DNA from 3 places in the Rhodococcus sp. 077-4 genome. Region 1 is predicted to be linked to each of the others. Evidence: predicted binding sites of a transcription regulator. Region 1 holds the regulator's gene; each other region holds the start of a gene.

What was found. Region 1 encodes LexA, which represses DNA repair genes until DNA is damaged. Its sites were predicted from a motif close to CGAACANNTGTTCG; they were not measured.
Region 2: ACNEOT_RS09300 (DUF222 domain-containing protein) is a predicted target of LexA. The motif match lies at 2,041-2,054, and genes of this name have one in related genera.
Region 3: ACNEOT_RS06405 (DUF222 domain-containing protein) is a predicted target of LexA. The motif match lies at 1,956-1,969, and genes of this name have one in related genera.

Annotation. Positions count from the first base shown of each region.
Region 1 covers NZ_JAJPWC010000002.1:1,013,394-1,016,668, reverse strand. Annotated here, with positions in the region: gene ACNEOT_RS14050 (hypothetical protein) at 33-416, opposite strand; gene lexA (transcriptional repressor LexA) at 795-1,478, shown strand; gene ACNEOT_RS14040 (acyl-CoA dehydrogenase family protein) at 1,554-2,696, opposite strand; gene ACNEOT_RS14035 (uracil-xanthine permease family protein) at 2,846-3,275, opposite strand, start outside.
Region 2 covers NZ_JAJPWC010000001.1:1,886,001-1,889,275, forward strand. Annotated here, with positions in the region: gene ACNEOT_RS09295 (iron-siderophore ABC transporter substrate-binding protein) at 1-257, shown strand, start outside; gene ACNEOT_RS09300 (DUF222 domain-containing protein) at 569-2,026, opposite strand; gene ACNEOT_RS09305 (cryptochrome/photolyase family protein) at 2,279-3,275, opposite strand, start outside.
Region 3 covers NZ_JAJPWC010000001.1:1,310,715-1,313,989, forward strand. Annotated here, with positions in the region: gene ACNEOT_RS06405 (DUF222 domain-containing protein) at 1-1,921, opposite strand, end outside; gene ACNEOT_RS06410 (SDR family oxidoreductase) at 2,039-2,818, shown strand; gene ACNEOT_RS06415 (GNAT family N-acetyltransferase) at 2,829-3,275, opposite strand, start outside.

The sequences.
Region 1 (3,275 bases):
CTCAGTCTTCCCGGACGCGAGGGGGCCGGTGGTCATCTGCCGGGCGCATACTCGACGACTGCTCCGTCGTGTACTTCGACCACACCGGCCGGCTGCGCGCCCGACTCGGCTGCAGTGGCCCGCAGGTTCGCGATGCCGATCAGTCCCCCTGCGACGACCAGGACCGCCAACATCGACAGCACCAGCGATCGCATGCGAACCGGCTGACCCGCGAAGTGCGCAGAAGTCCGGTCGAACTCGAGATCGGCCTGCTCACGATCGGTGACATCCGTCCACGACGGGTCCAGGACGGGCAGGCACGGGCCGGACGGCGCGGCGACGCCGTGCACCGCCGGACGCGCCCGGCGGCGGCGCTCGACGACGGTGGACCGTGAACGGACGGCGGTGGCGGTGGGGCGATCGGTGATGATGGTCATCGGAACCTCGTCTTCACTCGTTGGATCGATTGTTCGATCAGGCGTTCGATGGACGCTTGTTCGAAGTTCTATCACGAGCCTCCGACAAAGTCTGTAGAAAACGCGACACGAGTCGAACAGATGTTTGATTCAACAGCTGATACACGCTAGATTCGTGTCAGAAACCACACGCCACACGAGTCGACACCATCAACTCCAGTCCGCGCAGACCGACCACGCAGACCGGATCCAGAACTTCAGCAGGAGGCCGACAGCATGAAGGACGAGACCTCGACGAGGTCGACCACGCGAACCACGGGTCCCAAGACGACCGGCGCCAAGGCCACCGCTACCAAGGCCGCCGCAGGAAAGCCGGCCGCAGAGCCGACATCCAAGGCCATGGAGGTCGGAACCGATATCAGTGCGGGTCTGACCGAGCGGCAGCGCAAGGTGCTCGAGGTCATTCGCGCCTCGGTCACCGAGCGCGGCTACCCGCCGAGCATTCGTGAGATCGGCGATGCGGTCGGTCTGACGTCGACCTCGTCGGTTGCTCATCAACTTCGCACCCTCGAACGCAAGGGGTTCCTGCGCCGGGACGCCAACCGCCCCCGCGCCGTCGACGTGCGTGGGCTGGACGAGGTGCAGGCCGATCAGGCTGCCGCCGCCGTAGACGGTTCCGCGGCGTCCGACGAACAGGATCGCCTGCCGACCCCGACGTTCGTGCCCGTTCTGGGACGTATCGCCGCAGGCGGTCCCATTCTTGCCGAAGAGGCCGTCGAGGACGTGTTCCCGCTCCCACGCGAATTGGTGGGGCAGGGTTCGCTCTTCCTGCTCAAGGTCGTCGGCGAGTCGATGATCGAGGCGGCCATCTGCGACGGCGACTGGGTGGTGGTTCGCCAGCAGTCCGTGGCCGACAACGGCGACATCGTGGCTGCGATGATCGACGGCGAGGCCACCGTCAAGACGTTCAAGCGGTCCAAGGGTGAAGTGTGGCTGCTGCCGCACAATCCCCTGTTCGAGCCGATTCCAGGCAACAACGCCGCAATCCTCGGCAAAGTCGTCACCGTGATGCGCAAGCTGTAGGGATCGTCACCGTAGTGACACGAGAAGGGCCGCAGCACATGTGCTGCGGCCCTTCGCGTGCATCGGATCAGCGGATCACAGATTCAATCCGCGGCCGATGATCTCCTTCATGATCTCGGTGGTCCCGCCGTAGATGGTTTGGACGCGAGAGTCCATGTAGGCCTTGGCGATCGGGTATTCCTTCATGTAGCCGTAACCGCCGTGCAGCTGCAGGCACCGGTCGATCAGCTTGACCTGATTCTCGGTGGTCCACCACTTCGCCATCGCGGCTTCCTGGACGGACAACGTCCCTGCATTGAGCAGTTCGATGAACTTGTCCACCATGATGCGGGTGGCGGTGGTCTCGGTTGCCAACTCCGCCAACACGAATCGGGTGTTCTGGAACTTGCCGATCGACTTTCCGAAAGCCTTGCGATCGCGGCAGTACTGAATCGTCATCTCCAGCGCCGACTCCATCGCGGCTGCCGCGACGACGGCGATCGACAGGCGTTCCTGGGGCAGATTCTGCATGAGGTAGATGAACCCCATGCCTTCTTCGCCGAGGAGGTTGGCGGCGGGCACGCGAACGTCGGTGAAGCTGAGTTCGGCGGTGTCCTGTGCCTTCATGCCGATCTTGTCGAGGTTGCGACCGCGTTCGAATCCGGGCATGTCGCGTTCGACGACCAGCAGGCTGAAGCCCTGTGCGCCCTTCTCCGGGTCGGTGCAGGCCACGACAATGATCAGATCTGCGTTGATTCCGTTGGTGATGAAGGTCTTCGAGCCGTTGAGCACCCAGTCGTCGCCGTCGCGGACGGCCTTGGTCTTGATGCCCTGCAGGTCGCTGCCCGTGCCGGGTTCGGTCATGGCGATTGCGGTGATCAGCTCACCGGAACAGAATCCGGGCAGCCAGCGCTGCTTCTGCTCGTCGTTCGCCAGCTCGATCAGATACGGCGCGACGACGTCGTTGTGCAGTGTGAAGCCGATGCCGCTGTACCCACCGCGGGTGGTTTCCTCGGTGACGATGGCGTTGTAGCGGAAGTCCTTGACTCCGCCGCCGCCGAACTCCTCGGGTGCTGCCGTTCCGAGGAAGCCCTGCTTACCGGCCTCGACCCAGACGCCGCGGTCGACGATGTTCTGCTCTTCCCACTTGGCGTGGTTCGGTGCTACGTGCTGGTCGAGAAATTTCCGGTACGACTCCCGGAACAGCTCGTGCTCGGGCTCGAAAAGTGTGCGTTCCACGAATGTCTCCTTGCTCGGTGCATACCGACGTCGACCAGGTGAAACTCCAAGCGGATCACGGTCGTCGGCACGACTGACGTCACGTAGGCAACACTACGTCCGCGGTGTCGAGCCGGTCGATGACCAAAACGCGCGCGATCCGTGACCCACTAGCGGCCCCGGTTGCCCGCAGTTCTCGCGAGCGCCGAGACGATCGGGTAGCCGAGGAGAATTCCGACGGAGCCCCAGGCGATACCGCCGAGTTCGACCGATCCGATCGACAACGTCAAATCCCCGATCCCGGCGACGAGCGCCGCAGCGACCACGGTGAGGTTGACCGGATCGGTGAAGTCGACCTTCGCATCGGTCCAGATGCGCACGCCGAGCAGTCCGATGAGCCCGTACAGAACGAGAGTCGCTCCCCCGATGACGCCGTCGGGAACCGTGAAGATGAGGGCACCGAACTTGGGCGAGAACGCGAGCACAATCGCGGTGATCGACGCGACCCAGTACGCGGCGGTCGAGTAGACACGCGTGGCTGCCATGACGCCGATGTTCTCCGCGTAGGTGGTGGTTCCGGAGCCACCACCGGCTCCGGCC
Region 2 (3,275 bases), on a different contig from region 1:
ATCTGTTGAACGACTCGGACCTGATCTTCACCTTCTACTCGGACCCACAGAACCGCACGGACACCGAGAATCAGCCTGCGTACAAACAGATTCCGGCGGTCTCGCGTGGCTCGGTTGTTGCGCCGACGGATCAGTCCTTCGTCACCGGCTCGTCCATCATCAATCCGCTGACGGTGCCGTGGGCACTGGAGCGATACGTGCCTATGATCGACGAGGCCGTCGCGAAGCTCGACGCGAGCAAGTTGTCGGGTAATTGAGCGGGGCGAACACTAGGTATCGACCTCACGCGACTCATGTCCGCCGCAGGAAGCCTGCGGTCGATCTGGCGATACACGTCCCGGTGAACTGGCGGGCCTAGTCGGAACATAGCGTCGGCGGGGCTAGAGGCAATCCCTCTCCTTCCACTCCCGTCGTTGACCGAGGCACGGGTCGTGCTCGAGGTGGTGGTGTATCGCTGCGGTCACAGCATTCCTGATCGACTCGAATCAGCTTGTCGACTTACCTCTTCCAGCCCCGCACCGGCGTTTCGGTGCGGGGCTGGTGTCGTCTGCGGCTGGTGTGGGCCGGTTCAGGCGATGTGGGGGCCTGCACGGGCGTGCGATTGTCGGGGTTGTCGGTACGGGTCGACGGATGCCGGTGGCACGAACCAGGGGTGGTTGTCGGCACCGATGAACACTTCCCAGTCACTGTGGTGGAGGAGCCGGTGATGAAATCCGCAGAGCAGGACGAGGTTGTTCATGTCGGTGGGGCCTCCGTCGGCCCAGTGCCGAATGTGGTGCGCTTCGGTCCAGGATGCGGGTTTTCCGCAGCCGGGGAAGGCGCAGGTGTGGTCTCTCGCGATGAGGGCTTTGCGTTGTTTGGCTGTGACGGTGCGTGCGGTGCGGGCGAGGTTGATCGGTGAGCCGTTCTCGTCCATGACGATGGCCGTGAGAACACAGTCGCAGGCGAGTTGGCGGGATGTGTTGCGGGAGAGTGGTCCCATCCAGGGGAGCCAGCCGACGGTGGTGCCGTCACCGAACAGGTCGCGATACGCGCGACGATCCGCTGCGGCACCGTCCTGGTCTTCGCTGTCGGTTCCCGGCTCCGAAGCAGCATCCGACTCGGCAGCAGTAGCGCTCGACTCGTAGGCCTCGTCGGGGTGGATCGGTTCACCGGTGTTGATGTCGACCGGATCGTGTGTGTCGGCGTCATCGTCGGATTCGGCTGCAGTGCGGGAGTTTTCGTCGTCTGCGATGTCGTCGTCGTCGGCACTGTCGGCATTGTCGCGGAGGTCGGTGAGGTCCCGCAGGGTGATGTGCAGGTTCACATGCGGTCTCTCGCCGCCTTCGATGGGTCGATCACTCGAGGCGAGGTACTGGTCGAGAATGTGCTCGAGGGCGTCGGCGCGGCGTTTGGCGGGGGATCGGTCGTCGGGGGTGCCGTCGGCGGCGGGCCTCGGTTCGGTCAGTGGTGAGAGGGCGGTGAGGAGTTTTTCTCCGGTGACGGCGTCGAAGTCACCTTTCATGACCAGTCGCCCGTTCAGGGTTTTCGAGGCGAAGAGTTCGTTGCGGTCGGTGTCTTCGGCGGGTGGCTTCTTGTTTCCGTAGGTGTCGTGCAGGCGGGTGATCGCCGCGCGGAGTCTGCTGGTGCGTGCTTCGGGTCCGGTAGCGGCGTCGATCATGGCTTTACGGGCGATGTCTTGTCCTGCTTGCGGGAGGTTTTTCGGGGGTGTTTCGGCGAAGGTGAGGATCAGGGCGGCGTGGTCGACGGACATGACGCCGGTGTTGATGGCGTCGGCGATGTCGGGGAAGTCTTTCAGTCCGCGGGCGAGGGCGACGATTTTGGTGGCTTTGCTGGGGCTGAGCAGGGTGGTGGAGGTGAGCCAGCCGGCGGGGCCGGGGAAGCCGAGTTTCTCTCGGCTGACGCGGGTGTCGATCTCTGCGACGAGGGCGATGCGTCGGGCTTCGAGGAGTTGGATCTGGTGGGAGACCGCGGCGGCGTCGGCGAGGAGTTCGCTTTCGCTCAGTTGCCAGATCGCTGCGGTCATGGGAGCAAGTGTATCGAACAGATGTTCGAATTGCAATCGTAGTTCAACCGAAAACTATTGCCATGCTTCACTATTCGACACGAAGAACCTGTCGGTGTGTCGTGGTAGTCGTCCGACGGGACCCGGAAATCGCATGAGACGGGCGTTCCGCGGCAAGAAGCCACGCCTGAACATCGGGCGCAGCACTTCTGAACCGTCGACCCTGAATATCGCCGGTGCGGGGTCAAGTGAGACGCCTAATTTTTCGATGCGTCAGTACACCTCGCGCTGCTGTTCCTGTTCCAACACCTGCTCGAGGTCGCTCAATCGGTTCATCGACGAAACTTGCCTCGCCGTACGGTGATTGAGTGCCAACATCTCGCGATGTCGGTGTACGAAAGCCCAGTATCCGGCGGTGAATGGACACGCGTCGTCGCCCAGTCGCTTCTTCGGATTGAATTCGCACGGCTTGCAGTAGTCGGTCATGCGGTTCAGGTAGGCCCCACCCGACGCGTAGGGCTTGGTAGCGATCACTCCGCCGTCCGCGTGCTGGCTCATGCCGATCACGTTGACCGGCATCACCCACGCGAATCCGTCGACGAAGGCCGTTGCGAACCAGTCCGTCAACGCTCGTGGATCCCAGGCATGTTGCAGCGCAAAGTTTCCCAGAATCATCAGTCGTGGGATGTGGTGTACCCAGCCGCGCTCACGCACGCCGTCCACCGTCGACGACAGGCACTTCGCAACCACGGCATCGCCGTCCAACTCGAGCAGCCAATCCGGCAGTGGCTCATGGGCATCGAGCTTGTTGCGTTCGAGATACTCCGGCCCCAGATGCCAGTACAGGTGCCACACGTATTCGCGCCAGCCGAGGATCTGCCGAATGAAACCCTCGACGCTCGCCAGCGGCGCTCCGTCTCGGTGGGCTTCCTCGGCGGCCTGCGCCACGTCCAGCGGTTGCAGCAGTCCGAGGTTCAGCGGCACCGACAGCAGCGAGTGCGACATGGTCCAGTCATCTGCCATCACCGCGTCCTCGTATTTGCCGAAGTCTTCCAACCGGTAGTTCACGAAGTGCGCCAACGCGTCCGACGCTTCAGAAGCCGTCACCGCGAACACACGAGGTCCGTCGACACCCACGGTGTCGAGGTCCCAGGAGTCGAGGTCGGCGCGCACCTGTTCGTCGATAGCGTCCTCGGTGGGCCACCACGGCGCGTCGACACCCAGGGTCAGGCGTCCCTTCGGCGGCGGTGACTGGTTCTCGGCGTCGAGG
Region 3 (3,275 bases), on a different contig from region 1:
AGAGAACCTCTTCTGGATGGTGTGCGTGGTTGATGAGGCCGCGCCTGCGCGGGTCCATTTCGGGTGGTGGGTGCCAGAGGGTGCGGCCCGGATACTGGTGGTGTGCTCCGGCTTTGGTGGTGGCCCATTTGCCGGGGCCGGTGCCGACGAGTGCGTGGTGCATGTCGCAGCCGAAGGTGAGGGAGTCGATGTCGGTGTAGCCGCCGTCGATCCACTCCGTCATGTGGTGGGCTTGGGACCACGTTGCCGGTCGGGTGCACGACGGAAACGAGCAACCTCGATCGCGGGCGATGAGGACGATGCGTTGATCGGCTGAGGCGATGCGTTTGGATCGGCCGAGGTAGAGGGCACGGCCGTGGTCGTCGAAGATGGTCAGGTAGTGGTGGGCGTGGGAGGCCATTCTGATGGCGTCGCGGATCGACACGCGTGATCCGGTGGCGGTCATGGCGTATCCGCAGCCGGCTTCGAGATCTTTCAGGCTCATGGTGACGATGGCGGTGACGGGTAGTCCGCGGTGGGTGCCGAGTGTGCCGGAGGCGAGTGTCTGCCGCAGCGCCAGCTTCAGGGCGTCGTGTTGACGTTCGTTCTGGGTGCGGAGGTCCCGCTGGGCTGCCGCTTTCCGCGCTGCCGCCGCTGCCTCGCCTTGTGCCTCGGCGCTCTGCGCATCGGGTCGAGCGTCGGTGTCCGATGCGGCGTCGGCGTCGGACCCACCGGTGCCACCGGGCCCGGCAGTGTCATCGATGTCGTCCGATCGATCCGCACTGTTGTGGGAGGTAGCGCCTTCGGGTTCTGTGTCGCAACCACATTCGATGCCATCACCGCATCCGCCGTCACCGCTGCATTCACCGCTATCCCGCAGGCCGCCATCCCACAGGCTGTCATCCCACAAGCCCGCATCGTCCGGCCACTCTTCTGCCGTCCGTTCATCAACCGGCGACTCATCATCGGGTTCGGTATCGGGTTGTGGTGGCCCGTCTGCCTCCGACGCGCCGTCTGGCGTGGGTGAATCCTGTTCGGCTGCTGGGTGATCGGGCCATGATCCGTCGGTTGCTGCCCCGCCGCTCCCGGTCTTGCCGCCGCCGTTCGTGTCTCCTTCTCCATCGTCGGTGACCGGTTTACCGTCGGCGGGGTTGTACATGCCGGGTTTCGCGGCTTTGGAGAACAGTGCTTCGAGGTAGGCCCGTAGTTCGGAGTCGACGCAGAATTTGCCTTCCGACATCCCGTCAGCGCCTTGCTCACCGAGGTAGAAATACGCATCCCGTCGTTTCCGACGCTTCGGCTTTCCGTTCTCGTCGTCGTCGTCATCGTCGTGATCGCCGTCGGGGTTGAGGATCGAGTCCAGGTGCGCCACCAACGGCGCGAAGTCATCGGGTCGTCGGGTCGATGCGAGACCCACCAACTGCTCTTCGGCGAGATCGCGTGTCTGCGGGTCAGTCCTGGAGGGCAGGTGTCTGAAGAATTCGCGGATCATCTGCACGTGTTTGGCGTCGAACAGCCCTGCCCGCAGCGCTGCAGCGGTGTGCGGCAGCAGCGCGCGGAGGACGTCGCCGGAGAAGGAGGTGCGATCCCCCAACTCCGCAGCCAGACGCACTCGGGCTCCGGCTGCGCGTGGGGTGATCCGGAGCATCCATGCCACCGAGGATGGCACCGATCCCGGGTGCACGTCGAGGCCGTGCTGGCTGATCAGCTCGTTGAGCCAGGTGTGCGAGTACGCCGTCACGGACCGCGTCAGGGTTTCCATTCTTTGGATCACCGCACGACGATCGGCGTTCGTCCACGACACCGACGCCCGCCCTGCCAACTCCGCGACCGCGGATTCGACCCGGTCCACCAGCGCCGCCAACTCCGGATCGGACACCTCAGGGGCGGGCGGCACCGTCTCGATGCCGTCCACCCCTGATCCGCTGTCCCCCGAAAGCATGAACAGAATCTACCGCGACCCACCGACACACTTTCGAACACACGTTCCCATGTTGAAGAATTGAGGCCAAGAATGGCTGGGGTCGCAGTGAAGTCCGCCGTAATACAGAATCGCCTGATGGGGGAACAGAGCAGGACGATTGTCATCACCGGAGCGGGACGCGGAATCGGCGCTGCCACCGCAAGAACACTGGCGCGTCGAGGAGATCGCGTGGTGGTCAACTACCGATCCGACGCCGATTCGGCTGCGCGCGTCGTATCCGACATCGTCGATTCCGGCGGTGATGCACTCGCGATCGCTGCCGACGTCACTGACCCGGTGCAAGTCGAACGTCTCGTTGCGGAGACGGTGGACCACTACGGCTCCATCGATGCGGTCGTGTTCAACGCCAATGCGGCGCAACCGTCGTTCGTCGGAATCGAGGACCTCGACTGGACGAGTTTCGAGAAGAAGATCGTCGGCGAACTTGCCGCTGTGTATCACCTGACCCAGCAGATTCTGCCGCTGTTCCGTGCTCGCGGCTCGGGGTTCATCGTCTATATATCAAGCACAGCAGCCGATTTCGTAGGTCCGGGTCTCGTCTCTCACGGAACCGCCAAATCGGCGCTCAACACTTATGCCGGACATATTGCCGCCCACGCCGCAGCATTCGGAGTAGTGGTCACCACGGTGGCACCCGGGGCAGTCCGAACCGAAGCGAGCGCTGCGGTACTCACCCCGGAGCGACTCGACGCGTTCGCGCGATCGTCGATCTTGGGTCGTGTAACCGAACCCGAGGACGTCGCACGCGTGGTCGCGCTCGCACTCGATCCTGACCTGAGGGTGGCGACGGGCTCGATCCTGCGAGTCGACGGCGGCGCACGTTTGATCGCGGGCGGTCCCGTCGCTGCCCGATGAGGCTCAATCGTCATCGGGGCACGTCTCGCTGGAAGAGCGTGACGCTGAACCACTGGCTGTCGCGAAACTCGCGTCTTCCCACTTCGCGGAATCCGCAGCGACAGTAATAGGCGCGCAATTCGGTGTTGGACTCGGCGCAATCCAACCGCAGCAGTGTCGCTCCAGCGTCGCGGACGGCGTGGTCGGCCCAGTCGAGTAGCGCGCGGCCGAGTCCGCGTCCGGCGTACGCGCGATCGATCACAAGGTTGTGGACGTATCCGGCTGCGACGTTGTCGTGCTGCCAGATCGATTCGTCGGACCAGATCAATCTCATCGCTGCCACGATGGGGAGTTCAGGGCAAGGTCTCATGACGACGAATTCGCCTGCAGCAACTTGATTTCGAATTGTCGTCAGCGGCACCTCGCGCGGTGGCCACTGATCTATTCCGCGCTCGGCAAGCCAGTCCTCTGCGGCGTG